4 regions of the Mesorhizobium sp. B2-5-4 genome follow, and region 3 is predicted to be linked to each of the others. Evidence: predicted binding sites of a transcription regulator. Region 3 holds the regulator's gene; each other region holds the start of a gene.

Region 1 (7,348 bases), on a different contig from region 3:
CCTGCCTCGCGCTGCGCAGGGATAGCATCGGGAAGGGCGTCGGCCTTGGGTGCGAGCGGCGGCGACATGTCTTCATAAAGTGTGCGAGCTTCCTCGGCCGGGCCACGCCGCACACCGGCGCCGAGCACCTTCCAAACGAAGATACGCCGGTCGAGCGTGATGGTCAGCACATCGCCTGGCTTGACCAGATCGGAAGCCTGCGCTGCTTTGTCGCGATTGATGCGCACGCGGCCGGCTACAACCAATTTGGCCGCCAGCGATCGCGATTTCACCGCGCGCGAGAAGAACAGCCATTTGTCGATGCGCTGGCGGTCTTCAGCAACCATCGAAGTGAGCCTACTTCTTTAATTGGTCGCGTAAGGCTGCGAGCTTGGCGAAGGGGGAATCCGGGTCGAAGCGCACCGGGCGCTCCTCGCGCGGCTTGGGCTGGAAGGCGGGCTTTCCGCCCCCCTTGCCGCGATCGGGGCCCTTGCCTTCCGGCCTGCCACCCTTCCAGTCGGGCCGGCCTTCGCGGCGCTCGGGACGCTCGCCTTGCGGGCGGCCATCGCGACGCTCAGCGCCTTCGCCTTGCGGCTTGGGCTTGAACTTCGAGCGGTCGAAGCGTGGCTTGCCGGCGCCGTCGCGGCGTCCTTCATGGGCGGGACGGTCCGCGGGAGCGCCTGTTGCCGGTGCACCGGCGGCATCGGCCGTCGCATTGCCTCGGCCGCGCGCCTGTCCGTTCTGCGGGCGGTTGTTGCGGCCGTCGCGATGGCGCGGACGCTGGTCAAAGCGACCTTGGCGCCACAACAGGATCGGCTTTGGCGCTTCGGCTTCCTGCGCGTGTTCGCCGGCAGCGTCCGCAACTGCCACTGGTTCGGTGGCTTCCGTCGGCGCGGAGGCCTCGACGGTCGGCTCCGCCGCTGCGGCGTTCTCTTCTGTGGGCGCGGCGTCAATCTCGGCAGTTTCAGGTTCGGTCTGCGGTTCAACCGGCGCCGGCTCGACCGGTTCAACGGCGGCTTCGGCTACCGGCGCCTGTTCGCCCGCAACTTCGGCCGTGGCTTCCGCCTGTTCTTGCGCGACAGGCTCTGCTGCCGTTTCCGCGATGACCTCGGCCGGAGCTTCGATGGCGGCCTCGGCGGCTGCCGTTGCCGAACCCTCGACCTCCGCGGCCGCATCTACAGCGCCGGCTTCCGTTACTGCGGCTTCCACTGCCGCCTCTTCCGCCGCCTTGGCCTGTTCCGCGCGAGCTGCCTCTTCGGCTGCCTGCTTGGCTGCGGCGGCTTCCCGCGCGGCAGTGTCCTGCGCTTCCAGCCGTGCCTTGACTTCAGCAGCCGGTTTCGGCTCGGCGCGATAGCCTAGGCCCTTGAGGATCTCTTCCATGTCGTCGGCGGTGGCTCCGAGGATCGACATCATCGGCGGCGTCACCATGAAAGACTGGCCGTCATAGGCGCCGTCCGGTCGCTGGCCGAGGCCGGGCTTCCAGTTGGTCGCCGGGCGGATCAGGTCGGCCAGCCGCTCGAGAATGTCGATGCGTACGGCGCGGCGGCCGAGATTGCGGTAGCCGGCAAGCTTATAGAACGCCTTGTCGAAGGCCGGATCGATGACCACCGAGGTGCGGCCCGACGCCAGCGCATGGACGACGTCGCCGAAGCCAGGCTTGTCCTTGCCGTCGTTCTTCAGCGCCCAGAGTAAGGTCACCAGTCCGGCGGGGGCCGGCTTGATCAGCGCCGGCACGAAGACGTGGTAGGCACCGAAGCGCACGCCGAGCCGGCGAAGTGCCGCGCGACCTTCCTGGTCGAGCGACTTCATCTCCTCGGCGATGTCGCGGCGATTGATGAGGCCGAAATTCTCGACCAGCTGGAAGGCGATGCCGCGGCCGATGCCGGAAATCTGCTCGGCATTCTTCAGGTCGACCAGTGGCTTCAGCAGGGATTCGATCTGGAAATTGACGAAGCGTTCGGCGCGCGCGGCGACCCTGTCGCGCGCCGGGCCCGTCAGCTGTTCGTCTGCCAGCAGCACCAGACGCGGCTTCAGCGCGTCCTCGCCCGAAACCAGCGTGCCGATCGGCGCGCCGATCCAGCGCAGCGTGCCGTCCGAACCGAGCGCGAGATCGCCATTGGCGCAGGCGCCGAAGCGCTCCGCGCGTGCCTCGAATTCGGCGGCCAGCGCCTTTTGCGCGGCCGTGCGCACGGCCTTGGCGTCCTCGCCGCCGGCGGTCTGGTCGGCGGTGAAGCGGAACCCTTGCAACTCGCCGACATGATGGCCTTCGACAAGGACGGTTCCGGTAGGGCTGATTTCGGCTTCAGGCATGGTATTTTCTCTAAGGCGCCGCATGAGGACGGAAGTCCTGCGGTCTACGAAGCGTTTCGTCAACCGCTCATGCAGCGCATCCGACAATCTGTCTTCGATTTCGCGCGTCTTTTCCCGCCAGTGTGCCTGATCGGCCAGCCAGCCGGGCCGGTTCGACACGAATGTCCAGGTGCGGATCTGGGCAATGCGGTGCGACAGCGTATCGATGTCGCCCTCGGTGGTGTCGGCGCGGCGCACCTGCTCGGCCATGTAATTTTCGTCGACATGGCCATGCCGGGCGAGGTCCATGTAGATCGAGGCGATGAGATCGGCATGCTGGGCCGGCGCAATCTTGCGATAGTCGGGCAGCGCGCAGGCTTCCCACAGCAGCGCCACACGTTTGGCGTTGGTTGCGAGCGCGCGGATGCCTTCGTCGCGGGAGAGATGTTCGAGCGCTTGTGCATCGACGGCCGGCAGCGCGCGTGTCAGGCCCTCGACTGGGGCGTTGGTTTCGATCGACCGCTTCAGCGCATCGAGGCTGGCGAAATCGAATTGCGCGGTGCGCCATTGCAGCACCTTCACCGGGTCGAAGTCATGGCCCTCGATCTTCTGGACCAGATCCTCGTCGAGCGGATCGACCTGGCCGGTGACGCCAAACGTGCCGTCGCGCAGATGCCGGCCGGCGCGGCCGGCGATCTGGCCGAGTTCGGCCGCCGTCAGATTGCGGTACTGGTAGCCGTCGAACTTGCGGTTCTGGGCAAAGGCGACATGGTCGAGATCGAGGTTAAGCCCCATGCCGATCGCGTCGGTGGCAATGAGGTAGTCGACATCACCCGACTGGAACAGCGCCACCTGGGCATTGCGGGTGCGGGGCGACAGCGCCCCGAGCACGACGGCGGCACCGCCCTGCTGGCGGCGGATCAGCTCGGCGATGGCGTAGACCTCGTCGGCGGAGAAGGCGACGATCGCGGTGCGCCGTGGCAGGCGGGTCAGTTTCTTGGAGCCGGCATAGGCCAGATGCGACAGCCGCGGCCGCGTCACCACCGAGACGCCCTTCAGCAGCCGCTGGAGGATGCCGTGCATGGTGGCCGCGCCGAGCAGCAGCGTTTCCTGGCGGCCGCGCAGATGCAGGATACGGTCGGTGAAGATATGGCCGCGCTCGAGGTCGCCGGCCAGTTGCACCTCGTCGATGGCGACGAAGGCGGCGTCGGTCTCGCGCGGCATGGCTTCGACGGTGCAGACCGAATATTTGGCGCCTTGCGGCTGGATCTTCTCCTCGCCGGTGATCAACGCCACCTTGTGGGCGCCGACCTTCTCGCAGACGCGGGTGTAGACCTCGCGCGCCAGCAGCCTCAGCGGCAGGCCGATGACGCCGGTTTCGTGCGCCACCATGCGCTCGATGGCGAGATGGGTCTTGCCGGTGTTGGTGGGGCCAAGCACTGCGGTCACGTCGCGGCCCGACAGGATCAGCGGCTCGGTGTGTTTCTGCTGGATGTTCATCGGCTCGGAAATAAGGCTTTCTGGCCTCTCGTGGTCGGGAGCATGCCTGGACGGCGCGTATGACAGCCGACACATAGGGATTTCGGGCGCGAAGCGAAAGCGGAATGTTCCAACCGGTTTCCGAAGACGTCCGCGTCAGCCCGCAAATCAGCCCCTGCTTAACAGTTGGAACGAGTCTGGAACGAATCAGCGACGAATCGGTGACTCCGTCAGGTTCAGCTTTTGTTCACGGCTAGATATGGATTTTGGGACCTCGAGTCTCACCACATGCTGAATCACCGGATTGGCCCGTTTTGTGCTAGGCGGGCTTTGCCGTTAATCTTTGCCTGTGAAGGATGCGGGAGGATCGGTATGCCCCGCTCAAAGTTATGAAATCGTTAATCTTTCTGAACTCGACATTAAGGAATAGCAGGCGATCGCGGCCATTAATGTTAACATTGCGCTCAAAGCCGGAACGAATCGGCGACAAATCAGCGTCAGCGGTTTTTTCTCCTTTTGTTCCCCCAATATCTTGTGTTGTGAACAGCTTATCCACCGAGAATCCACAGGCTTGACCACAGGGTTTCGCACAGACGCGCTGCCGCCATTAACCTTTGCGTGCCGGAACAGGACATGTCGGGTTGGGAGGTCCGATAATGTCGTGATCATGCGCACAGCAATGCTCGCCGCCGGTTCAGGATGTATCCACCCCGGTTGCATAGCGCTGCAGGACCGGACCGACATCCCTGATGATTTCTTCGTGCGATAAGGCCACGACGGGCGGCAACCGCAGCAGATATCGGCACGTCGCCAGACCCAGCAACTGGCTGGCGACGAGGCCGGCGCGCCGGCCGGCGTCGGAGGGGTCGCCGAACGGTGCCACAACCGGCCGGACCTGAGTGGCGAATACGTCGCGCACCTTCTCCGCGGCGAATTCATTGGACGCAGCCGAGCGCAGCAGAATGACCATGCCGGTGGCGCTGGGAGAATTCTCCCAAGTGCGAAGAAAACGCCGGATGATTGCGTCGCCGATGGAAGCCCGGTCGGTCACCTGCGTTGCGGGCAGTTGCAGGTCGAACAGCGCCGCCCTGGCGAACAGCTCATCCTTGCTGCGAAGCAGCCCGGCGAAGGTGCTCGACCTGAGTTGGAGTACACGTTTTCGCGTTCATCATCGCATCGCCAAGTCCTATCGCCATCGGTCGTTGTTCGTCATAGGCGATGCTGCCCATGTGCACAGCCCCGCCGGCAGTCAAGGCATGAACACCGTTCTGATCGATGCCGTGGTGCTGGGAGAAGTACTCGGCGACGTGATCAACGGCATCCGCGCGAAAGCGAACTCGACCTTTACGAGACGCTTCGCCGTCCAGCGCAGGAAGTGATTGACCTCGCGGGCAGGCTGACCGGCATGGCACTCACGCGCACCCCGTTCCGGCGCTTCCTGCGCAACCTCGTCCTCGGCTTCGTCAATATCAACCCGATCGCCAAGCGCAAGATTTCACTGAAGCTGTCAGGTCTCAGCCGGGCCGATATGGCCAAGCTGCCGGCACCATCACAATCGGGTGTACGCAAGCAGTCCACGAAAAGCGGACTTAAGCTGGTCGCATGAATCGACAGCGCCCGCTTCCGTGTCCGTATGGGCGAGCATCAAAAATGAAAGCGCCGGCGGAACTGCCGGCACTTTCAGATTTGGCTACACGGTTTGATCAGACGAAGTACTGGCCACCGTTGGCGGTGAGGGTCGAGCCGGTGATGAAGCCGGCGTCTTCGGAAGCGAGAAAGACGACGCAGCGCGCGATCTCTTCCGGTTCGCCAAGGCGGCCGACCGGGATTTGCGGGATGATGCGTTCGTTAAGCACTTTCTCGTCTATCGCCTTGACCATCTCGGTGGCGATGTAGCCCGGGCAGACGACGTTGACGGTGATGCCCGCGCGGGCGCCTTCCTGGGCGAGCGCCTTCGAGAAGCCGATGTCGCCGGCCTTGGCGGCGGAGTAATTGACCTGACCGGCCTGGCCCTTCTGGCCGTTGATCGAGGAGATGGTGATGACGCGGCCGAACTTGCGGTCGCGCATGCCGCTCCACAGCGGATGGGTCATGTTGAAGACACCGGACAGATTGGTGTCGATGACCTCTTTCCACTGCTCGCGGGTGATCTTGTGGAACATGGCGTCGCGGGTGATGCCGGCATTGTTGACCAGTACCGAGACAGGGCCGAGGTCGGCCTCGACTTGTTTGATCCCGGCCGCGCAAGCGTCATAGTCGGCGACCGACCATCTGTAGACCGGGATGCCGGTCCGCGCCTTGAACTTCGCCGCCGCCTCGTCATTGCCGGCGTAGTTCGCGGCAACCGAATAGCCGGCGTTCTTCAAAGCGATCGAGATCGCCGCGCCGATGCCGCGCGATCCACCTGTGACGATTGCAACCTTGGTCATGCATTTTCCCCTTTTTGAAATCGCCCTGTTGTCGGGCTTGGCAGGCACTGGATCTATACAGGCACCACATGTGAAACGGGCGGCTTGCGCCGCCCGTTTCAAAGTCTATCAGAAAGCCTCCACACACATGGCGACGCCCATGCCACCGCCGATGCATAGGGTGGCCAGCCCCTTCTTGGCGCCGCGTCGGCGCATTTCGAAGACCAGCGTGTTGAAGATGCGGGCGCCCGAGGCGCCGATCGGGTGGCCGATGGCGATGGCACCGCCGTTGACGTTGACGATCGAGGGATCCCAGCCCATGTCCTTGTTGACGGCGCAGGCCTGTGCGGCGAACGCCTCGTTGGCCTCGACAAGGTCGAGATCCCCTGCCGACCAACCGGCCCGTTCCAAAGCCTTGCGTGAAGCGGGAATGGGTCCGGTGCCCATGATCGCCGGATCGACGCCGGCGGTCGCCCAGGAGGCGATGCGCGCCAGCGGAGTGATGCCGCGCCTGGCGGCTTCCGCTTCGCTCATCAGCAGCGCGCCGGCGGCACCGTCATTGATGCCGGAGGCATTGGCGGCCGTCACCGTGCCATCCTTGTCGAAGGCCGGCTTCAGCTTGGTCATGGCATCGATCGTGGCGCCGTGGCGGATGTATTCATCCTGATCGACAACCGTGTCGCCCTTCTTGCCCTTGATGGTGAAGGCGACGATCTCGTCCTTGAACTTGCCCGCCTTCTGCGCGGCCTCGGCCTTGTTCTGCGAGGCCAGTGCGAACTGGTCCTGATCGTCGCGGGTGATCTGGAACTGGCGGGCGACGTTCTCGGCGGTGTTGCCCATGTGGTAGCCATTGAAGGCATCCCACAGTCCGTCCTTGATCATGGTGTCGATCATCTTGTAGTCGCCCATCTTGACGCCGGCGCGCAGGTGCTCGGCGTGCGGCGACAGCGACATCGATTCCTGGCCGCCGGCAATGATCACCTTGGCGTCGCCGGTGGCGATCTGCTGCATGCCGAGCGCGATGGCGCGCATGCCCGAACCGCAAACCTGGTTGAGGCCCCAGGCGGTGGTCTCCTTGGGCAGTCCGGCAAGGATCGAGGCCTGGCGGGCCGGGTTCTGGCCTTGCGCCGCGGTCAGCACCTGGCCGAGGATGACTTCATCGATCTCGGCCGGTTCGACCCCAGCACGCGCCA
Region 2 (7,348 bases), on a different contig from region 3:
CCATTTCGAGCCCGAGGATGCGGTCGATCTCTTCGTCGCGCGCGGACAGGAACAGCACCGGCACGTCTGATCGCTGGCGCAGCCGCCGGCAGACCTCCAGCCCGTCCATCTCCGGCATGCCGATGTCGAGCACGACAAGGTCGGGCGTGCGCCGTTCGATCGCCTGCAGGGCGGCGGCGCCATCGGACACGGCAGCCGTCTTCATGCCGGCCTTTTCCAGCGCGAAACAGATCACTTCGCGGATATGCGGGTCATCGTCGGCGACAAGAATGTGATGCGGCATCGGTCAGCGGTCCGGCAAGGAAGGTAGCGAAGGCTGAGGAAGCACGAGCGACCCCTTGCTGTCGAGATATCGAAGCAGGCGCCAGTCACGAAAGCTCCAGCCACGCCAGTTCCGCTGGACGCTGTCGCTGGCCCGCAATCCTTCAAGTTCGCGGACAGCGCCCGCGTCCGGGGTCTTGTTCTGATGATCGAAGAAGCGATCGAGTGCCGGAAACGCGCCCGGACCGAGCGAGCGCAGATACCAGGCGTCGAGGGGAATGCCCTGGCCGGTCATTTCAACGGAATGGTCGACATTGTAGTTGGCGATCAGCACGGCGAAGTTGATGAAACAGCAGGCATAAGCGCTAGGGATAACGTCGGAAGATTGGCGGACCGCGGCCATGGATTTTCCGAGCGCGATGCGGGCGGACAAAGGGGATGACAATTGCGGCGGGCTTGGCGCGTGGCGGGTCGACCAGCCACCAGCCTTCACTGCGCAGCCGATAGGGCAGACGGGTTTTGCTCGCTTGTGCATGCCGCCTGTCTCGCAAGCTGGCAGGGAAGCGATGCGGCGGATCGGAGGAGGTTTTCCGCAGGCGAGTGCAGTTTTCGTGCAGGGCTGGTGCGCTGCCCGCCATCGGTTCCAGACGTTGGCGCCGCCCCAGCCAGGCTCCTTTCCCTCTCCCTCCGGAGGGAGCAGAGGTGGCTCGGCGAAGCCGAGACGGAGCGGGGAACCACCTGGTAACCGCCGCAAACGGACATAGGGCACTAGGCGCAAGCCTCGCATCGCCTTGCGCCCAAAGGGTCGCAGCGCAAGCTTTCGCGGTTGGCGCGTGTCAGGTACCGGGCGGACGCTTGCCTCGACCAACCACACGCGGCATAGATCGGACATGGAACCCTACCGCCCGCGCCGCTCCGTGCTCTATGTCCCGGCCTCCAACGAGAAGGCGCTGGCCAAGATCGCCCAGCTTGCCTGCGACGCCGTCATCATCGATCTGGAGGACGCCGTTGCCCCCGCCGACAAGATCGCCGCGCGCGAAAAACTGGCTGGCATTTTCGCCAATCGTCCTGATGCCGACCACAATGGCCGGCGCTGCGAGATGGTGGTGCGCGTCAATGCGCTGTCCAGCGAATGGGGCACTGACGATCTTGCGGCCGTCGCCAAGGCGGAACCGGACGGCATCCTGCTGCCAAAGGTCGACACACCGCGCGACGTGCTCGAGGTCGGCGATGTGCTGGACGACAATTTTGCTCCCGACACCGTGAAACTATGGGCGATGATCGAGACCCCCAAGGCCATGCTCAACATCGGCGCCATCGCCGAACTCGGCCGTGACCCCGCCTCGCGGCTGGATTGTTTCATTGCCGGGACCAATGACCTGATCAAGGATACCGGCGTGCTGGCAACGCCGGACCGCGCCTATCTCCTGCCATGGCTGATGCAGATGCTGCTGGCGGCGCGCGCCGGCGGCCTCGACATGCTCGACGGGGTGTTCAACGACTTTCGCGATCCGGATGCGTTTGCGCGCGAGTGCGCTCAGGCCGCCGCCATGGGCTTTGACGGCAAGACGCTGATCCATCCATCGCAGATCGAGGCCGCCAACCGTGCCTTCGCCCCGTCGGCGCAGGCGCTGGCCGAGGCGCGCGCGGTGAAGGATGCCTTCGCGCTGGCGCAAAACAGCGGCAAGGGCGTCATCGCGCTGAATGGCAGGATGGTCGAGCGACTGCACCTGGCGCAGGCCGAAAAACTGCTGGCGAAGGCCGCCGCCATCGGCGCATGATATTCGTCGACTTGGGATACATGACAGGAATTGGACGATGAAACTCTACCGCTTTCTCACCGCCCCGGACGACGCCAGCTTCTGCCATAAGGTGACGGCGGCGCTGAACAAAGGCTGGCATCTGTTCGGCTCGCCGACCTACGCCTATGACAAGAAAGCCAAGACCATGCGCTGCGGCCAGGCCGTGGTGAAGGATGTCGACGGCCAGGAATACGGGCCGGATACCAAGCTCAGCGACTGGTAGGTGGAAAGCGCGGAGGCTCCTCTCTTTTCGTCATCCTAGGGTAAAGCAAGGAGCCAAGCGAGGCGGCGCAGACCCCTAGGGTGACGAAAGTGGTCTACTCAGCAGCCTCTTCGATCTTCTCCATATCATCGTCCGACAGGCCGAAATGGTGGCCGATCTCGTGGATCAGCACGTGGGTGACGATGTCGCCCAGCGATTCCTCGTTCTCGGCCCAGTAGTCGAGCATGGCGCGGCGATAGAGGGTGATGCGGTTCGGGCCTTCGCCGGTTTGCGGGTTCCAGCGTTCGGCGATGCCGCGCCCCTCGAACAGGCCGAGCAGGTCGAACGGCGTCTCCAGCGACAAATCGTCCATGATCTCGTCGGTCGGGAATTCGGCGATCTGGATGATGATCTCGCCGGTCAGCTTGCGAAATTCCTCCGGCAGATGGGCGTAGGCCTCCAGCGCCAGGAACTCCAGTTCCTCCATCGAGGGCGCAAGTTCGCCATGCCAGGTGCGGGTCTTGTAAATGCGGGCCATGCTTTGTCCTTTGATCCCGGCATATAGGCTTTCGCACTGATCGAGGCAAATGACGCCTATAGGCCGGTGTCGCCCAGGGGAGGAATAAATTCCTCATGACTCTGCTTGACTCTTCGGATCGCCTCTGGAATCCTAGAGAACATAACAGGAACAATTGTGAGTGGAAGCTGACCGTCATGGCGATGACCGCCGTGGCGCGGGAGACTGTTTTTTCCTTGCGCCGCCAGATCGCGAAAATAGAGGGAACGCTGCCCGAGCGTCTGCAGGCGCCGGCGGCGGCAACCCTTGATGCCGGCGCCGGCAGCGATCTGACGATCGTCCGGCGCGGCCTTGCCGCGGCCTTGCCGGATGCTTTCCTGCCCATCGGCATCGAGCGGCTCGATGCCGCGCTCAGCGGCGGCCTGCCGAAAGCCGCCCTGACCGAAATCCATGGCCTGGAGACCCGCGATGCGGGAGCCGTCGCCGGCTTCGCTCTGTCGCTCGTCAGCCTGATCCTCAACCGGGCGCAGGGGCTGCCCATCCTATGGATCGGGACATCGGAAATTTTCCACGAGGCCGGCTTTCCCTACGCCAGGGGGCTGCATGGCTGCTTTGGCATTGAACCCGGGCAATTGCTGTTTTCCGAGGCGCCCAGGCTTGTCGATGCGCTGTGGGTCGCCGAGGAAGCGGCCCGCATGACCGCGCTTGCCGCCGTTATCCTGGAAATCCGCGGCAATCCGCAGCGGCTCGACCTGACCGCGACACGCCGCCTGCATGCGCGGGCGCAAGCTACCGGCCGGCCGGTGTTCCTGCTGCGGCAGGCGGCCGAGCCGGAACCGACGGCGGCGCCTGTCCGTCTGATCGCCGCGTCGGCGCCGGCCGTGCCGCGCGCCACGGTCGCCGGGCCGCTCGCCGGCTCGATCGGCTATCCCGCCTTCACCATCAGCATCGGCAAGAGCCGCACGGCCCTGCCTGGACAATTCACACTGGAGTGGAACCCCGATGAATGCAGATTCGAGGAAAGAAGGGGCGAGGAAAGACACGGTGGAGGCAGCGAATGGGCAGAGAATCCTGTCCCTGTGGTTTCCCTATCTGGCGACCGAAAGAATCCTGCGGCAGCGTCTGGGGAAATCCTGGCGTTCCCGGCCGCCGGATCATCCGCGGCCATCTCACCCACCGCTCGTGATCAGCCACCGCCAGGGCAACGCGCAGCGCATCTCGGCCCTCGACGAGCGAGCTGAGGCGCTGCACCTGAAGCGGGACATGGGGATTGCCGATGCGCGCGCCATGCATCCGTCGATCGACATCGTCGAAGCCGATCCGGAGGCCGACCGGCGCCTGCTCGCGGGCCTTGCCGACTGGTGCGACCGCTACACGCCGCTGGTCGCGTTGGACAGCATCGACGGCCTGTTCCTCGACGTCACCGGCTGCACCCATCTGTTCGGCGGTGAACGCGCCATGCTGGACGAGATCCTGTCGCGCTTCTTCCACCAGGGGTTCGACGTCCGCGCCGGGCTTGCCGGTACGCCCGGGGCGGCCTGGGCGGCGGCACGCTTTTGCGGCGGCCGCATCGTTGTATCGGGCGAGGAGGAAGCCTTGCTTGCCCCCTTGCCGCTGGCCGCCCTCCGCATAGCGCCGGAAACCCGGACCAGCCTGGAAAGTGTGGGGCTGCGCACGGCGGGCGCCGTCATGGCCGCGCCGCGCGCGCCGCTCGCCCGCCGCTTCGGCGCTTTGCTGCTCCAGCGCCTCGACCAGGCGCTTGGCCGTCTCGACGAAGCGATCTCACCGCGCCTTCCCGTCGCGCCGCTTTCCGTCGAACGCCATCTCGCCGAGCCCGTCACGCTGACGGAGGAGATAGAACGGCTGGTGGGCATGCTGGCGACGACCTTGAAGACCGACCTCGAACGCCGCGGCGAAGGTGCTCGGACGCTGGCGCTGCTGCTCTTTCGCGTCGACGGCGCCGTCAGCCGCATCGCGCTCGGCACCTCGCGGCCGATGCGCGAACCCTCGTTGATCCGGAAATTGTTCCATGAAAGGCTGGCAGCACTCGAGCAGCATATCGATGCCGGCTTTGGCTTCGACCTGGTGCGCCTCTCGGTGCTGGCCGTCGCCGCTTTCGACACGCAGCAGACCGATCTGACCGGCGAGGCGGTGGATGATGGCGCCGACATCGCCCTGTTCGCCGACCGTATCCGCGCCCGCCTCGGCGAGGGCGCGGTTCTGCAGCCGGTTCCCGTGGAAAGCCATCTGCCCGAACGCGCCGTCGCCATCGTCCCCTTCAGCGAGGCGCCGCGCCGGACCACGCCGCCGAAGAAGCCGGACAGGATGCAGGTGCCGATGACCATCTTCCCGCCGGAACGGCCGATCCGGCTGTTCCGCGCGCCCGAGCCCATCGATGTGCCGGCCACCGAAATGCCGGAGGGACCGCCGCTGCATTTTCGTTGGCGCCGTGCACTTTACCGCGTTACCCGTGCCGAAGGTCCGGAGCGCATCGCCGCCGAATGGTGGCGCGAGGCGCCAGGTGATCCGGCGGCATCGACACGCGACTATTTCCGTATCGAGGATGCCGATGGCCGCCGCTACTGGCTCTACCGGCAAGGCCTGTACGGCGTCTCGCAGATCCCGCCGCGCTGGTTCATGCACGGGGTCTTCGCATGAACGCGCTGACCGTCATTCCCTATGCCGAGTTCGGCATCCAGTCGAACTTCTCCTTCCTGCGCGGCGCCTCCAAACCCGAGGAACTGGTGGTCGCGGCCAAGCTCATGGGCTTCTCCGCGATCGGGCTCGCCGACCGCAACAGCGTGGCCGGCGTGGTGCGCGCCTGGCAGCAGGCCAAGGTCGAAAAGCTTGCCTATCACCCCGGCTGCCGGCTGGTTTTTGGTGACGGCACGCCGGACATTCTCGCCTATCCAAGGGACCGCAAGGGCTGGGGGCATCTGTGCCGCATGCTCACCCAGGCCAATCTGCGTGACGAGACCGAAAAGGGCGCCACCCTGCTCCGGCGCGACGACCTGCTCGAATGGGGCGACCGGATGTCGCTGGCGGTCCTGCCCGATCTGGCGGCCGGCGCGCAGGACAGCCTGGCTTTGCTCCGCCAACTCCAGGACCGCTTCGGCAGGGCCCTGCGGCTCGGCGTCTCACCCTGTTATGCCGGCCATGATCGCTTCCGGATCGAGCAGGCGGCGGCGTTTGCCGAGAGCGCCGGCATACCGCTGATGGCGACCAACGATGTGCTCTATCACACGGCCGAACGCCGCCCGCTGCAGGACGTGCTGACCGCGATCCGCCTCAATGTTCCGGTCGCCGAGGTGGGGCTGGAACTGACCGCCAATGCCGAACGCCATTTGAAGCCGCCGCTGGAAATGGCGCGCCTGTTCCGCAGGCACCCGCAAGCGCTGGCGGAGACACTGCGTTTCGGGGAAGAGCTGACCTTCTCGCTCAGCGACCTCCAGTACAATTATCCGGACGAGCCGACGGAATCGGGCCTCGGTCCGCAGGCGGAGCTGGAAAGGTTGGCAAGGGAGGGAGCAGTCAACCGCTACCCGGCAGGTGTGCCTGAATCCGTGACCAAGCGCATCGAGGAAGAGCTCGCTCTGATCGAGCGCCTCAACTATGCCCGTTACTTCCTGACCGTCTACGACATTGTCAAATTCGCGCGCAGCAAGGATATTCTCTGCCAGGGGCGTGGGTCGGCCGCCAACTCGGTCGTCTGTTTCTGCATCGGCATCACCGAAGTGGGGCCGGAAAAGATCAATTCGCTTTTCGAGCGCTTCATTTCCGAGGAAAGGAACGAACCGCCTGATATCGACGTCGATTTCGAGCACGAAAAGCGCGAAACCGTCATCCAGTACATCTACGAGAAATACAGCTCCAAGCGTACCGCCCTTGCCGCCGCCGTCATCAGCTATCGCGGCCGTTCGGCGCTGCGCGAAGTGTCGAAGGCGATGGGCCTGTCGGAGGATGTCCGGGCATCGCTTTCCGGCTCGATCTGGGGCTGGTCGACCTCGGAACTCGGCGAGAAGGAGGCGAGGGCCGGCGGCCTCGACCGCAGCGACCCCATATCGCGGCATGTGATGGAACGCGCCAACGAGATCATGGGCTTCCCCCGTCACCTCTCCCAGCATGTCGGCGGCTTCGTCATCACCAGGGACCGGCTCGACGAGATCGTGCCCATCGTCAAGACGGCGATGGACGAGCGCAAGATGGTCGAATGGGACAAGGACGATCTGGACTCGGTGAAGATCCTGAAAGTGGATGTGCTGGCGCTCGGTATGCTGACCTGCCTGCAACGCGCCTTCACCCTGCTCACGGACCATTATCCGAAGGCGCGGGACGAATTTGGCCGGCCCTATGTGCTGGCCACTCTCCCGGCGGAGAACCAACGTGTCTACGACATGATCTGCCGTGCCGATACGCTCGGCGTCTTCCAGATCGAATCGCGCGCGCAGATGTCGATGCTGCCGCGTCTCAAGCCACGCGAATTCTACGACCTCGTCATCGAGGTGGCGATCGTACGCCCCGGCCCTATCCAGGGCGACATGGTCCACCCTTATCTGCGTCGCCGGC
Region 3 (7,348 bases):
GCGAGATCAACGCCATGTGGTCCTTGTAGGCCGGGCGTGACGGCGCGATCGTCTTGGGATCCTTGCCTTTGAGGACTTCGGCCGCGATGTTGCCGGCGTTGATCCCGACCTGCGTATAATTGACCGCGAAGCTCGCCGGCACGGTGCCGTTGCGGACCGCGCTGTCATCGGCGTTGACGACCGGGATACCGGCCTGGCGCGCGGCGGCCGAGACAGCTGCGATCGCCGGCTGGATCAGATTCGAGGTCGGTCCGTAGATCACATCGGCTTTCCCGGCGAGCGAGGCGATGCGTTGCTGAATGTCATTGACGTTGTCGATGCCGACTTCCACGACCTCGAAACCGGCGGCCGGTGCCGCCGCCTTGATCTTTTCGATCAGGGCAACGTCGTTGGCTTCACCGGGATTGTAAGGCACACCAAAACGCTTGCCGTTTGGTAACAGCTTCTTGGTGAAGGCCATCACCGCGGCAACATCCTGAAGATCGGTGGCGCCAGTCATGCCTTCATCACCCGAGTCCCACGACGGCACGAGCTTGGCCGCCACCGGATCGGTGACCGCGGCAAAGACGATCGGAATGCCGGAGCCCGCGAGCGCTTTCTTGGCGATTTGGGAGACCGGCGTGGTGATGGTGTAGATCAGCTTGGGCTGCTCGGCCTGCAGCTTTGCGATCATCTGCGGCACCAGCGATGCATCGAAATTGGTATGGCTCTCCGTATAGACGACGTCCTTGCCGTCGACGAAGCCGTTGTCTGTCAGCGCCTTCTTGAAGCCGGCTATGGCGGCGTTCAATTGCGGATGCTCGCCAAAATTGGCGATGCCGATGCGGATTTGATCGGCGGCGGCACTGCCGGCGCTCACCACCAATGCGCCGGCCAAGAACAAACCCGACAGCCAAGCGGATTTCGACTTCAACATCATTTCCTCCCAGATTTGATCGACGCCGCTTCCAGCGCGGCTACTGCGGCGATCATGGTCAGTCCGCCGGCCCGTGTCAAACATTATATATAATTCTTGCCATGCCCCAACATCATATATAATTTTCTTTGCCAGACCATGGGTGGACCGCGATGCAGGATCAAACGATCTCCACAAAGACGGAGGCAGCCTATCAGCTGTTGCGGCGCGATATCCTGACGACGCGCCTCATGCCCGGGGCCCCGCTCAAGCTGAGTGCGCTGCGCGGCACCTATGGTGTTGGCTGGACGCCGTTGCGCGAAGCCTTGTCGCGGCTAGAGGCCGAACGCCTTGTCACCGCCATCAGCAATCGTGGTTTTACCGTCGCTCCGGTATCGCGGGCCGAACTGGAGGACCTGGCACGCGCCAGGATGGTGGTCGAGATACCCCTGTTCCTCGAATCGATGGAAAAAGGCGGCAAGGAGTGGGAGGATGCCGTTGTCACCGCCCACTACCGGCTCTCCCGTTGCAAGACCGCGGTCGACGATCCTTCGGATGCGGCCGTCGATAAATGGGACGAGAACCACGAAGCTTTCCATGCGGCGCTGCTGAGCGCGGCGACTTCCAATTGGCTCATGCGATTCCGCTCGACCATCGCCGATCAGCTGCGACGGCATCATCGTTTTCTCGGCCTGGCGCCGACATTGCGGGCCGCGGCTGGCCTGAAGGACGGTTATGAAGAGGCAATGGAGGCATTGTGCGAAGCGATTGCGATCGAACACCATACAGCGATCATGGAAGCTGCACTCGATCGTGACGTCGAGCGGGCCAAGGCGCTGATGACGGCGCATATCGGCTATACCCTGCACGTCTATGTCCATAGCGAAGACAGCGGCGCGACCAAATACGCCGCCCGCGCCGGCAGCTTGCAAGCGGGTTCCGGGTGACTTCAATGCTTGCGCGACGCCTATTGGCATGCGCTGGCCGGAGTGGGCCAAACGCCTGGGTCCATCGCCGCCCCTAAGCTACCAATCGTTGGCGTTTTGATTTCGTTTCGTTCCGCGAATAATGGATCCATAAATTGTACAATCCACCCGCGAAGAGCCCCCCGAAAGACTGATGCCAAGGCCCATCAGTGGATAGGCCACAGGCCATTAACCAAAACGATTTCAATGCCTGCCGATCGTGGAAAGGATCGGCCTCAGTCCGCTGTCGCGGCAAAAAACTTCAGACGCGTTAACAAATTCATTAAACTTTAAACGGTTGCGGAACACAACTGGAACGGATAGTGTTTGTTCTGGGTTTGTTTTTTCGATTCTGGTCAGACCTTTCGTTCAATGCCTTGGGGGCCGCCATGCTGACACGCAAGCAACATGAACTGCTGATGTTCATCCACGAACGGCTCAAGGAAAGCGGGATACCGCCCTCCTTCGACGAAATGAAGGAAGCGCTCGATCTTGCCTCCAAATCGGGCATCCATCGCCTGATCACGGCGCTGGAGGAACGCGGCTTTATTCGCCGGCTACCCAATCGGGCGCGCGCGCTGGAAGTGCTGCGGCTGCCGGACTCGATCGCGCCGGGCCTCAATGCGGCAAAGAAGTTCTCGCCAAGCGTCATCCAGGGCAGCCTTGGCCAAGGCAGTCTCGGCCGCCAGATCAGGCCGGCGACGGCGCCTTCCCGCCTGGCCGCGGCCGGCAACGACGATGATGCGGTTTCAGCCGTGTCCATCCCGGTCATGGGTCGTATCGCCGCCGGTGTGCCGATCGATGCTATCCAGCATCAGACGCATTCGATTTCGGTGCCGCCGGACATGATCATGGGCGGCGAGCACTATGCGCTGGAAGTCAAGGGCGACTCGATGATCGAGGCCGGTATCTTCGACGGCGACACGGTCATCATCCGCAATGCCGATACAGCAAGTCCGGGCGAAATCATCGTGGCGCTGGTCGACGAGGAGGAAGCAACGCTGAAGCGGTTCCGTCGCAAGGGCGCCTCGATCGCGCTCGAAGCCGCCAATCCAGCCTACGAAACACGCATCTTCGGACCGGATCGGGTCAAGGTGCAGGGCAAGCTCGTCGGGCTGATCAGGCGCTACTGAACTGGCTTGCCATCGGGCTTGTCGGCCTTTTTATAGGGGGCCAGCCCCCTCGCCTCGCGTGAGAATTTTCGCTGCTCGTGCCAAGGCCGGTATGGTCCGTCGACGGCGAATTCGATCTCAGCCGGCGTCGTGGCCGATTGGGGATCGAAGAAAACGGCGGCACTCCCCTTGCGGGCGAGCTGGCGTTTGGTGACGACGAGAACCAGCGGATTATGACAGGTGTCATAGGCGGTCGCGTCATTGACGACGATCAGGTCGGCGAAGGCGCAGGCCTTCCAGGTGTTCTTGCGATCCTCGACATAGGCGATGATCGCGCCGGAAGGGTGCCTGGCAAGGCACAGGCCTTCGCGGCAATAGAACGGCGATCCCAGCGGCAGGTCGGTGGGAGTGGCAAGATCGAATTGCCCGTCCGTCTCCTCGAACATTTCCGGTAGGACGATTGTTTCGGAGATCAGAGCGCGTTTCCAATTGTCGGCTGCGAATTCGTTCGGACGTTCCCGGTTGACGGCCAGTTCGCCATTGCCGATCGACAGAGCCACCAGCCGCGCATCTTCCGAGATCAGCACATCGGGCGCGCGCGTGTGCGACACAGTCAACAGACCGGCAAGCGCGAATGGCACCGCCGTGAGCCGGAGCCACGTCGTCGCCATCGTCGCGATGACCAACGCGACGGTGACCAGCAGCACGGATTGCTGCGAAATCAGCCCGACTCCATCGACCGGAGAGCGCTCCGATATCCACGCCGATATGGCGATCATCGCTGTCAGGCCCTTGCCCATGAGGTAGAGAGCCGGCCAATCCAACCCGAACGGCATCAGCAACGCGCTAGCGACGGCCAGGAACATCACGATCGACACGATCGGCATGACGGCCAGATTGGCGAACAGGCTGAGCGGCGACACCCGCTGGAAATGCCAGATGGCAAACAGTGCCGTCGCGCTGCCGGCGATGATGGACGTCATGGCCAATCCACCTGTCGCCAAGAGGAATTTTCGCGTCAGAAACCCGGGTAGGGATCGCTTTGGCGGCGGAGGCCTCGTCTTTCCCGCATGGTGGTCGGCCCAGCCGGCATAGGCGCCAACCAAGGCTGCGGTTGCCGCGAACGACATCTGGAAACTCGGGCCGACGACCTCGTGCGGCGAAACCAGGATAACGGCGATCGCCGAGATCGCCAGATTGCGCATGGTCAGCGCCGCGCGATCGAACAAGACGGCGATCAGCATCACCGCCAGCATGATGAAGCTGCGTTCGGCCGCGACGACGACGCCCGAAATGACGAGATAGGCGGCGATCGAAAACAGTGCGGCGGCGGCGGCGTATTTCTTCACCGGCCGGCGCGCGGAAAACCCTGGAAACAGCGCGAAGGCGCCGCGCAGCAGACCCATGATGGTGCCGGCCACCAGCGCCATATGCAGACCTGAAATCGAGATGATGTGATAGATGCCGGTGCGCCGCATCGCTTCGTTGATTTCATCGGGAATGCCGGCCCGCACGCCGACGATCAGCGCCGCCGCGATCTCGCCTTCGGCGCCGCCAATGCTGCCCCTGATGTGGTCGGCGATGGCTTCGCGGGCATTTTCGATGCCTGAAAACACGCGTGCCGGCAGCGGCATCTCACCGGCTTCGGCGGAGACGACCGTTGGATTGCCGAGAAAGAAGCCGCTGCCGCCGATGCCGGCGAAATAGCTGTCGAAGGAGAAGTCGTAGCTGTCCGGCCGCACCGGGCCGGTCGGCGGCAGCAGTTTGGCATAGCCTGTGACATGCGAGCCGGCGGTCATTTCGGGCGGTATCTTGCGTGCCGAAAGCCGGACCCTTTCAGGCGCGTAGCGCAGTTTCGGCCGGGCGGTCGAAATCACGTCCATGGTCAGCCGGATGCGGCCGCTCTCCATCTCCTCGAGCGAGATCACGCGACCGGTCAGTTGCGTCGAGATTTCCGAGCCCAGCATCCGGGTTCCGGCTCGCCATGTTTCGACCTTCGCCGCAAGCAGGCCAAGCACACACAACAGCAGTGCCATGAAACACAGATGGGTTTTCGGCCAGGAGCGCGAGACGAATGCACATACCGCCGCCAGAACCACGACCGCGACAGGCTTTGCAAAATCGGGCTCGGACGCCAGCGAAAAGTAGCAGATCGCCCCAACGGCCAGGCAGACCGGCACCAGCAGGAAGGCGACGCCCCGGTCGAGTTCCAGCTCCGCCGCCTTGGCCACGCCGTGACGCAGGCGAGGAAAGGATATCGGGCCGATTTGCCGGCGCACGCGCACAATTCTGCGTGCGGCAGGAGATGGAGTTGGCGCTGGGCTATCCGCCTGCAGCGGCTGGGTTGCGGGCGCAGCCACGAGCGGCGATGGCAGCGGGATCGCAGGAGGCGTCGCAAACAGGGATCGCTCGCTGACGCCGACAATGGCGCCCTCGCCCCGATCCGAGCCCCGGCCTTGTCCAGTCATCGGGTCTGCCCCTTGCGCCCTCGACACCCTATGCTACATGAACGCGCGACGCGCGAAAGTCCGCGCGCTCCGCACTCAGCTTCAGACGTTCTCCGAGAGTTCCATGCCCGACAAGGTCATCACCCGTTTTGCTCCCTCGCCGACCGGCTATCTGCATATCGGCGGCGCGCGCACGGCGCTGTTCAACTGGCTCTATGCCAAGCACACCGGCGGCACGATGCTGCTGCGCATCGAGGACACCGATCGCGAGCGTTCGACCGATGCAGCCACATCGGCCATTCTGGACGGCCTGACCTGGCTCGGCCTGTCATGGGACGGTGACGCGGTGTCCCAATTCGAGCGCGCGCCGCGCCACCGGGAGGTGGCCGAGGAGCTGGTGCGCCTGGGCAAGGCCTATTACAGCTACGAGACTTCAGCCGAGCTCGAGGCAATGCGCGAGGCAGCACGCGCCAAGGGCCTGCCACCACGCTACAACGGCCACTGGCGTGACCGCGCCCCGTCGGAGGCACCCGCCGGCGTCAAGGGTGCCATCCGCATCAAGGCACCGACCGAGGGCGAGACGGTGGTGCAGGACCGGGTCCAGGGCGAGGTGCGTTTCCCCAACAAGGATCTCGACGATTTCATCATCCTGCGTTCGGACGGCAACCCGACCTATATGCATGCCGTCGTCGTCGATGACCACGACATGGGCATCACCCATATCATCCGTGGCGACGATCACCTGACCAATGCCGCACGCCAGACCGTGATCTACAACGCCATGGGCTGGGACGTGCCGTCGATGTCGCACATTCCGCTGATCCATGGCGCCGACGGCGCCAAGCTGTCGAAACGCCATGGCGCGCTGGGCGTCGAGGCCTACCGCGCCATGGGCTATCTGCCCGAGGCGCTGCTGAACTACCTGGCGCGCCTGGGCTGGAGCCATGGCGACGACGAGATCATGTCGATCAAGGACATGATCTCCTGGTTCGATATCGGCGACGTCAACAAGGGCGCGGCGCGCTTCGACTTCGCCAAGCTCGAGGCGCTGAACGGCGTCCATATGCGCCGCATGGCCGACACCGAATTGTTCGACATTTTCATCGCCACCTTGCCCTATCTGGAGGGTGGCCCGGCGATGGCGGCGCGCCTCGACGAGAAGAACAAGGCGCAGTTGCTGGCAGCACTTCCGGGCCTGAAGGAGCGCGCCAAGACGCTGGTCGAGCTCGTCGACGGCGCCGGCTTCCTGTTTGCCGCGCGGCCGCTGCCGATCGACGACAAGGCGGCACTCGTACTCAATGACGATGCCCGCAAGATCCTGCGCGGCGCTCACGAAGCTTTGAACGCGCTGTCCGGCGACTGGACAGCCGCCACGGCCGAGGCCGCGATCCGTGACTATGCGCTGGCTGGCGGCCATAAGCTCGGCGCCGTGGCCCAGCCGCTGCGGGCTGCCTTGACCGGCAAGAGCACGTCACCAGGCGTTTTCGATGTGCTGGCCGTGCTGGGGCGTGAGGAAAGCCTGGCGCGCATAGCGGATCAAATCGATTAGCAGCAAACTGGCCTAAGAAGATTGGCATTGAAAGGCGCGTTTCGCAGTGCAACATTAGGCTTGGCCCAATCTGGCACGCAACTCCTAGAATGCGGTGGCGAATACGCGCATTGCGGTGATTTCGACGTGTCGCTCTGCGGAATTTGCCTTTGCCGGCATGAGGAAACAAGAAGGAGTTTGCAATGACCGAAGCTGCGACAAAACTGGATGTGGGCGGCCAGGAGGCCACTGCAACGCTGCAATTCGCCGGCAAGACTCACGAATTCAAGGTGCGAAGCGGCTCGGTCGGACCTGACGTCATCGACATCGCCTCGCTCTACAGCACCACCGGCGCCTTCACCTATGACCCCGGCTTCACCTCTACGGCAAGCTGCGAGTCG
Region 4 (7,348 bases), on a different contig from region 3:
CCCGATGTGCTCATTGTCGTCCTCCCGGATTTCTAAAAGCGATCAGACCGCGGTGGGCCTGTCGATGGGTTTGGCCATGTCGACCAGTATCCACCCTGGCCGATAGGGATTGGGCCGGCGACCTGTTTCACGGTAGCCATAGGCGGCGTAGAGCGCGATGTTCCGTTCCATCTTGGCGTTGGTGTAGAGCCGCACCTCCGGCAAACCCCACAGACGCGCCTGTTCATCCGCGTGATTGAGCAGTGCTATGCCGAGTTTTTTGCCCTGAAAAGCAGGGGAGACGGCGACGCTGAAGATCATGGCGTGGTCTTCGTGTCGTTCAAGGACAATAAGCCCGGCGGGATCATTGCTGCTCTCAAGTAGCCAGACCTCGCCGCGCTCGATACGGGGCGCATAATCCTCGGTAACGGGGATCGGTGGCGCGTCGAGTATGGCGTTGTAGGGAGCATAGGCCGCTTGCGTCAGCGTCACGATCGCGGCGAGATCTTCTGGGCCAGCGAGCCTCATGATTGATCCATTCCGGCAGCGGCCGCTATCACCTTTTCCATGCCAGCGGCAATTGCAGCGACGGCATCGCGGCTGGCGTCACGGAGATCGTGGCGTTCGGCGATCCAATGGACGTCAGTGTAGGAAAGCCAGACCTTGCCTTCTTCATCCTCCCAGGCCAGCGCCTTCACCGGCAGGTCGATGCCGGCAAGCTGTTGGTCCTGCATCAGCGGTGTGCCGCCCTTCGGGTTGCCGAAAATCAGAAGCTCCGTCGGCCGCAGCGCGGTGCCGACATCGCGCGCGCCGGCCTGGTGATCGATGCGCGCGAACACAAGCAGTCCCGCGCGCTTGACCACCTCAGCCAGGCGGTCGATGGTTTCGGTCACGCCAAAGCGGCTCTGGACCGTGATGAGACCATCCTCTGTCATCACTCCGCCGCTTCGCGCTTGCCTCCAGGGCGCCGCTCCAGAAGCTCCTTGAGGAACTGGCCGGTGTAGCTGCGCTTCTCGCGCACGATGGCTTCCGGAGTGCCGGAGGCGACCAGTTCGCCGCCGCCATCACCGCCTTCGGGCCCGAGGTCGAGCACCCAGTCGGCGGTTTTTATCACTTCGAGATTGTGCTCGATGACGACCACGGTGTTGCCCTGGTCGACCAGTTCGTGCAGCACTTCCAACAATTTGGCGACATCGTGGAAGTGCAGGCCGGTGGTCGGCTCATCGAGGATGTAGAGCGTCTTGCCGGTTGCCTTGCGCGACAGTTCTTTGGCCAGCTTGATGCGCTGCGCCTCGCCGCCGGACAGCGTCGTCGCCTGCTGGCCGATGTGGATATAGCCCAGCCCGACCTGCTTCAGCGTCTCCAGCTTGTCGCGCACGCCAGGCACGGCGGCGAAGAAGTCGACGCCTTCCTCGACGGTCATGTCGAGCACGTCGGCGATCGACTTGCCCTTGAACAGGACGTCGAGCGTCTCTCTGTTGTAGCGCTTGCCGTGGCAGACGTCGCAGGTGACGTAGACGTCGGGCAAAAAGTGCATCTCGATCTTGATGACACCGTCGCCCTGGCAGGCCTCGCAGCGGCCGCCCTTGACGTTGAAGGAGAAACGTCCCGGCTGATAGCCGCGCGCCTTCGCTTCGGGAAGACCCGCGAACCAGTCACGGATCGGCGTGAAGGCGCCGGTGTAGGTGGCGGGGTTCGAACGCGGGGTCCGCCCAATCGGCGACTGGTCTATGTCGATGACCTTGTCGAGGAATTCCAGCCCCTCGATGCGGTCATGCTCGGCCGGATGCTCGCGCGAGCCCATGATGCGGCGCGAGGCCGCCTTGAACAGTGTCTCGATCAGGAAGGTCGACTTGCCGCCGCCGGACACGCCGGTGACGGCGGTGAACGTGCCGAGCGGGATTTCGGCGGTGACGTTCTTCAGATTGTTGCCGCGCGCGCCGACGATCTTCAGCCGCCGGTTCTTCTTGGCTTCGCGGCGCACGCCAGGCGTTGCCACTTCGAGTGCGCCCGACAGATATTTGCCGGTGATCGAATTGGGGTTGGCCATCACCTGCTGGGGCGTGCCCTGGGCGATGATCTCGCCGCCATGGATGCCAGCGGCGGGGCCCATATCGACGACATAGTCGGCGTGCAGGATGGCGTCCTCGTCATGCTCGACGACGATCACCGTGTTGCCGATGTCGCGCAGATGCTTGAGCGTGTCGAGCAGGCGCGTGTTGTCGCGCTGGTGCAGGCCGATCGACGGCTCGTCCAGCACATAGAGCACGCCGGTCAGCCCAGAGCCGATCTGCGAGGCCAGCCGGATGCGTTGGCTTTCGCCGCCCGACAGCGTGCCGGAATTGCGCGACAAAGTGAGATAATCGAGCCCGACATCGTTGAGGAAGCGCAGGCGCTCGCGGATTTCCTTCAACACGCGGACAGCGATCTCGTTCTGCTTGTCGTTGAGCTGCGCCGGCAGGTCGGTGAACCATTTGTCGGCGTTGCGGATCGACTGTTCCGTCACCTCGCCAATGTGCTTGCCGGCAATTTTCACCGCCAGCGCTTCGGGCTTCAGCCGGTAGCCCTTGCAGACCGGGCAGGGCGTCGCCGACATGAAGCGCTCGATTTCTTCGCGCATCCAGGCGGATTCGGTCTCTTTCCAACGCCGTTCGAGATTGGGGATGACGCCTTCGAAGGTCTTGGTGGTCTTGTAGGAACGCAGGCCGTCATCATACTGGAAGGTGATCTCGCGCTCGCCGGTACCGCGCAGGATCGCCTCCTGGGCTTGCGCGGAAAGATCCTTGAACTTGTCGCCGAGCTTGAAGTCGTACGCCTTGCCCAACGCCTCGAGCGTCTGCGAGTAATAGGGCGAGGTCGATTTCGCCCATGGGCTGACGGCGCCGTCGCGCAGCGACACGTTTTCGTCGGGCACCACGAGGTTGGGGTCGATGGCGCGCTGGCTGCCGAGACCGTCACAGGTCGGGCAGGCGCCGAACGGGTTGTTGAAGGAGAACAGCCTGGGCTCGATTTCCGGAATGGTGAAGCCGGACACCGGGCAAGCGAACTTTTCCGAGAACAGGATGCGTTCATGCGTCTCGTTCTTCGACTTGTTGACCGAATCCTCGCCGGTCTGGCTGGCGTCGAGCGGCTTGTCGGCGAACTCGGCCACCGCCAGCCCTTCGGCCAGCTTCAGCGCCGTCTCGATGGAGTCGGCGAGACGCGTGGCAAGGTCGCCGCGCACGACGATGCGGTCGACGACAACGTCGATGTCGTGCTTGTATTTCTTGTCCAGCGCTGGAACGTCGGCGATTTCATAGAAGACGCCGTCGACCTTGACGCGCTGGAACCCTTTCTTCTGCAATTCCAGCAGTTCCTTGCGGTACTCGCCCTTGCGGCCGCGCACGATGGGCGCCAGCAGGAACAGGCGCGTGCCTTCCTCGACCGCGAGTACCCGGTCGACCATCTGGCTGACCGTCTGGCTCTCGATCGGCAGGCCGGTGGCCGGCGAATAGGGCACGCCGACACGGGCAAACAGAAGCCGCATATAGTCGTAGATCTCGGTGACGGTGCCGACCGTCGAACGCGGGTTCTTCGACGTGGTCTTCTGCTCGATGGAGATGGCCGGCGACAGGCCGTCGATCTGGTCGACGTCGGGCTTCTGCATCATTTCGAGGAATTGCCGTGCATAGGCCGAGAGGCTTTCGACATAGCGGCGCTGGCCTTCGGCATAGATGGTGTCGAAGGCCAGCGACGATTTGCCGGAGCCCGACAGGCCGGTCATGACGATCAGGCTGTCACGCGGCAGGTCGAGATCGACGTTCTTCAGATTGTGTTCGCGCGCCCCGCGAATGGAAAGGAATTTATGGTCGGCCATCGCCGGTCGCCGCCTCAGATCTGGAATTCGTGGGATTGGCGGGTTTTCCTAGCCATCCCCTATGTAGGTCTTTTTGCCGCCACGTCGAGAGACGCCACAACTCCCGACAGAAGTCGTTTAACCGTCTTTCGCGCGAAGGGGCAAGCGGAAAGAACAAAGGCCGAACATGCTCCTGACAAAACTGTGCGGAAACTGACCTGGACGTAACCTTCCGGTGATCACATTTTTCCGTAACCGGCTATTGATGGTTGACGCGGCCAACTCACGGGAGCAGTCTTCGGAAGTCAGCGAAGCTGGCCGTCTTTCGATGGCCTCGCCGCCCCAAGGCGGCCTGCGAGACGCCGCAGGCATTTGCGATTGCGCTTCGCCACGACGATGTCGCAACGGACACAGGAGCGGAGCATGACGCCACCGGATAGTCCCCCAGGGCTTCAGTTGTCACTGGAGCCGCGGCAGGCATAAGTGCCAGAGCAGGCGTTTGCGCCACCCGACAAACCGTGACCTGCCGTATTCGTCAAAATCAGAGACTATTGGTCGGATCGTCGGCTGAATGCCGCGAAGCATCCGAAATCAAACGCCGGCAGTACACTCCCGGGAAGCATGGATTAAGAATCCAACAAAAAGCCCCGTCCGTTTGCCCAAGGCACGGCGGGGCTGTTTTTGGGCGTGGGCTTGAGTTCGCAGGCCTCCGACCTCGGCCTACCTTGGCGGCTTGATCCCGCCAACTCCGACATCGACCGTGATGCTGCCGGAAATCCTGACATCCGTATTGCCGATCTTGAACTGCCCATTGCCGCTGCTGGGGAACGCGTCGTCGGGTTCGGGCACCGGGGCCGGCTTGGCGATGCGATAGTCGCCGGCCACGCCGGGCAGGGCGCTCTTTCGCGCTGACGATGAAGCGTCGTCGGCAAGTGCCGAACTGGACGCAAGGCCGACGATTGCGAGCACCATGGCGCCGGTGACACGGTGCGATGTTCTGGGTCGATGAGTGTCGGTCATTCCTCTTTTATAGGGACCTGCCGCCACCGGAACCAGACCGATATCGTCAAATCTTCGACACCTAGCAGGATTTGATCTGGGGCTCTGCCTCACGCCGCTTTCTTGCGGGTGTCGAAAACATGGTCGACAATGCCCCATGCCTGGGCCTCGCGGGCAGTCATGAAATGGTCGCGGTCGAGCGTGCGTTCGACCTCTTCATAGCTGCGGCCGCAATGCTGGGCGTAGAGTTCGGTCATATGGCGTTTGGTCTGGCCGATGCGTTCGGCGTGCCGTTGGATGTCGGAAGCCTGGCCCTGGAAGCCGCCCAGCGGCTGATGCAGCAGGATGGTGGCGTTCGGCAGCGCGATGCGGCGCCCGGCCGAGCCTGCCATCAGCAGGAACGATCCCATCGATGCGGCAAAGCCCATGCACACGGTCGAGACCGGGCAGCTGATATATTGCATCGTGTCGTAGATGGCGAAGCCGCTGGTCACCATTCCGCCCGGCGAGTTGATGTAGAGCGAGATCTCCTTCCCGGGATTGTCCGATTCCAGCGACAAAAGCTGCGCGCAGACCAGCGCCGAGACGTCGTCGTTGATCTCGCCGTTGATGAAGACGATGCGCTCGCGCAGCAGTCGCGAAAAAATGTCGAAGGCACGTTCGCCGCGGCTCGATTGCTCGATCACCATCGGCACAAGGCTGGCAACACCACTCATTTCTCTTCTCCGATTTCCGTGTTCAGGCCGCGCGCGGCAGCAGAAGGCGTGGTGTGTTCGCGGCAATAGGCTTTCCGGCCCCGCGCAGCGAAAGCCGGCAGCCGGCCCCCGCCATCGCAACAGCGGGCATCGCCTTGCGGGCAAAGCCGTCATGGACGATGCGCAGATGCGTGCCGCCGGAAATGGTACGGGCGAGTGTGAAGGTGACGGTGCTGTCGAGCGGTTGCGCCGCATCGTCGGACTGCTCCCGCCAGGAATAGCGCAGCAGGCGCTCGGGCTCGGCGTCGAGGATCTCGCATTCGATCGGCGCGTCAGGCCCGGCGAAGGCAAAGCGGCTGCCGGTCCGCGGACTGATGTCGTTCGGCATCATCCAGGCGGCGAGCAATTCCGGCACGGTCAGCGCCCGCCACACTTTTTCCGGCGGCTCGGCAAGGTCGTATTCGAATTCGAGCGCCTCTGGAGCGACCTTGGTTTGGTTTGCGTCTTTCATTGATCGCCCGTCTTTCATTGATCGCCCGTCTTTCATTGATCGCCCGTCTTTCATTGATCCATGTCCTTCAAAACGGCCTTCAGTTTTTCAATGCGTTCCGGCCAGAACGTCCGATAGCGTTCAATCCAGGAGAGCAGCGGGGCAAGCCCCTGCGGATCGGCGCGATAATAGGCGTTGCGGCCGGCCCGCCGCTCGACCACCAGGCCAGCGCCGCGCAACACCGCCAGATGCTGGGAGACGGCCGGCTGCGACACCGTGAGGCCGCTGCGCAGTTCCGACACGCTCATCTCGCTCGCCGCGAGACGCTCGAAGACGGCGCGGCGCGTCGGGTCGGCCAAGGCGCGGAAAATCTCTGCTTCGATCATGACGAAAGCATAAGTCGATACTTATCGATTTGGCAAGCACTGTTTTGAGACCCATATGCAGCGTTCGGGCATTGCTGCCATTCCTTGACAATTGGGGGCAATGCACATAGGAACGAAAAGGGAACAAAAACCTTGTGGGAAAAGCCAGCCTTGGCAGGCGGCCAATATCGGCAGCCTGTAAGGTGCTGCGACAAAAATTTGTTTCGGATGAGCGCGGAGAAATATCATGGCGGGTAGCGTCAATAAGGTCATTCTGGTCGGCAATCTCGGGGCGGACCCTGAAATCCGCCGCCTGAATTCGGGCGAGCCGGTCGTCAACATCCGCATCGCCACCTCGGAAAGCTGGCGCGACAAGAATTCCGGCGAGCGCAAGGAAAAGACCGAGTGGCACAATGTCGTCATCTTCAATGAGGGCATTGCCAAGGTGGCCGAGCAATATCTGAAGAAGGGCATGAAGGTTTATGTCGAGGGCCAGTTGCAGACGCGCAAATGGCAGGACCAGACCGGTGCCGACAAATACACGACCGAAGTCGTGCTGCAGAAATTCCGTGGCGAACTGCAGATGCTCGACGCGCGCGGCCAAGGTGAGGGCGGTCAGGTCGGCGGCTACAGCGGTGGCGGCAGCAGCCGTGGTTCCGATTTCGGCCAGTCGAGCCCGAACGAAGGTTTTAGCCGTGGCGGCGGTGGCGGCTCCAAAGGGGGCGGTGGCGGTGGCTCGTCGCGCGAGCTGGACGACGAGATACCGTTCTGATCGGAAGCCATACCAAACGGCGAATGCTTGTTGCTTGAGATGCCCCGAGGGTCCTGCACGGACTTTCGGGGTTTTGCATTGTTGATTTTGAGCCGACAGTCGGCGCGATCAACGACTGAAAGGATGGAGCGATGAAGGCACGTGTCAAATGGGTCGAGGAGCGCACCTTTGTTGGCGAATCCGGCAGCGGCCACAAGGTCGTGATGGGCACGG

What was found. The regulator LexA, encoded in region 3, represses DNA repair genes until DNA is damaged. The targets are predictions, from matches to a motif close to TGTTCNNNNTGTGTTCNG.
Region 1: a site for LexA is predicted at 3,935-3,952, ahead of FJ492_RS07690 (helicase-related protein). Genes of this name have one in related genera too.
Region 2: a site for LexA is predicted at 2,939-2,956, ahead of FJ492_RS22565 (metallopeptidase family protein). Genes of this name have one in related genera too.
Region 4: a site for LexA is predicted at 3,985-4,002, ahead of uvrA (excinuclease ABC subunit UvrA). Genes of this name have one in related genera too.

The regions. Positions count from the first base shown of each region.
Region 1 is NZ_VFUR01000005.1:18,342-25,689, reverse strand. It holds gene FJ492_RS07695 (RNA-binding S4 domain-containing protein) at 1-326, opposite strand, end outside; gene FJ492_RS07690 (helicase-related protein) at 337-3,768, opposite strand; gene FJ492_RS07685 (hypothetical protein) at 4,067-4,303, opposite strand; gene FJ492_RS28675 (hypothetical protein) at 4,442-4,798, opposite strand; gene FJ492_RS29095 (FAD-dependent monooxygenase) at 4,710-5,126, shown strand; gene FJ492_RS29090 (hypothetical protein) at 5,153-5,353, shown strand; gene phbB (acetoacetyl-CoA reductase) at 5,451-6,176, opposite strand; gene FJ492_RS07665 (acetyl-CoA C-acetyltransferase) at 6,285-7,348, opposite strand, start outside.
Region 2 is NZ_VFUR01000020.1:49,415-56,762, forward strand. It holds gene FJ492_RS22540 (response regulator transcription factor) at 1-283, opposite strand, end outside; gene FJ492_RS22545 (DUF4173 domain-containing protein) at 287-664, opposite strand; gene FJ492_RS22555 (CoA ester lyase) at 1,152-2,042, shown strand; gene FJ492_RS22560 (DUF1737 domain-containing protein) at 2,080-2,286, shown strand; gene FJ492_RS22565 (metallopeptidase family protein) at 2,381-2,803, opposite strand; gene FJ492_RS29295 (hypothetical protein) at 2,980-4,023, shown strand; gene FJ492_RS22575 (DUF6504 family protein) at 3,965-5,440, shown strand; gene FJ492_RS22580 (error-prone DNA polymerase) at 5,437-7,348, shown strand, end outside.
Region 3 is NZ_VFUR01000001.1:434,664-442,011, forward strand. It holds gene FJ492_RS02240 (ABC transporter substrate-binding protein) at 1-916, opposite strand, end outside; gene FJ492_RS02245 (GntR family transcriptional regulator) at 1,069-1,842, shown strand; gene lexA (transcriptional repressor LexA) at 2,250-2,993, shown strand; gene FJ492_RS02255 (ComEC/Rec2 family competence protein) at 2,987-5,440, opposite strand; gene gltX (glutamate--tRNA ligase) at 5,544-6,968, shown strand; gene gltA (citrate synthase) at 7,151-7,348, shown strand, end outside.
Region 4 is NZ_VFUR01000011.1:150,835-158,182, forward strand. It holds gene FJ492_RS16255 (DUF72 domain-containing protein) at 1-14, opposite strand, end outside; gene FJ492_RS16260 (GNAT family N-acetyltransferase) at 43-507, opposite strand; gene FJ492_RS16265 (DUF302 domain-containing protein) at 504-914, opposite strand; gene uvrA (excinuclease ABC subunit UvrA) at 914-3,835, opposite strand; gene FJ492_RS16275 (hypothetical protein) at 4,535-4,786, opposite strand; gene FJ492_RS16280 (ATP-dependent Clp protease proteolytic subunit) at 4,924-5,529, opposite strand; gene FJ492_RS16285 (SRPBCC domain-containing protein) at 5,552-6,019, opposite strand; gene FJ492_RS16290 (metalloregulator ArsR/SmtB family transcription factor) at 6,070-6,384, opposite strand; gene FJ492_RS16295 (single-stranded DNA-binding protein) at 6,611-7,135, shown strand; gene FJ492_RS16300 (OsmC family protein) at 7,267-7,348, shown strand, end outside.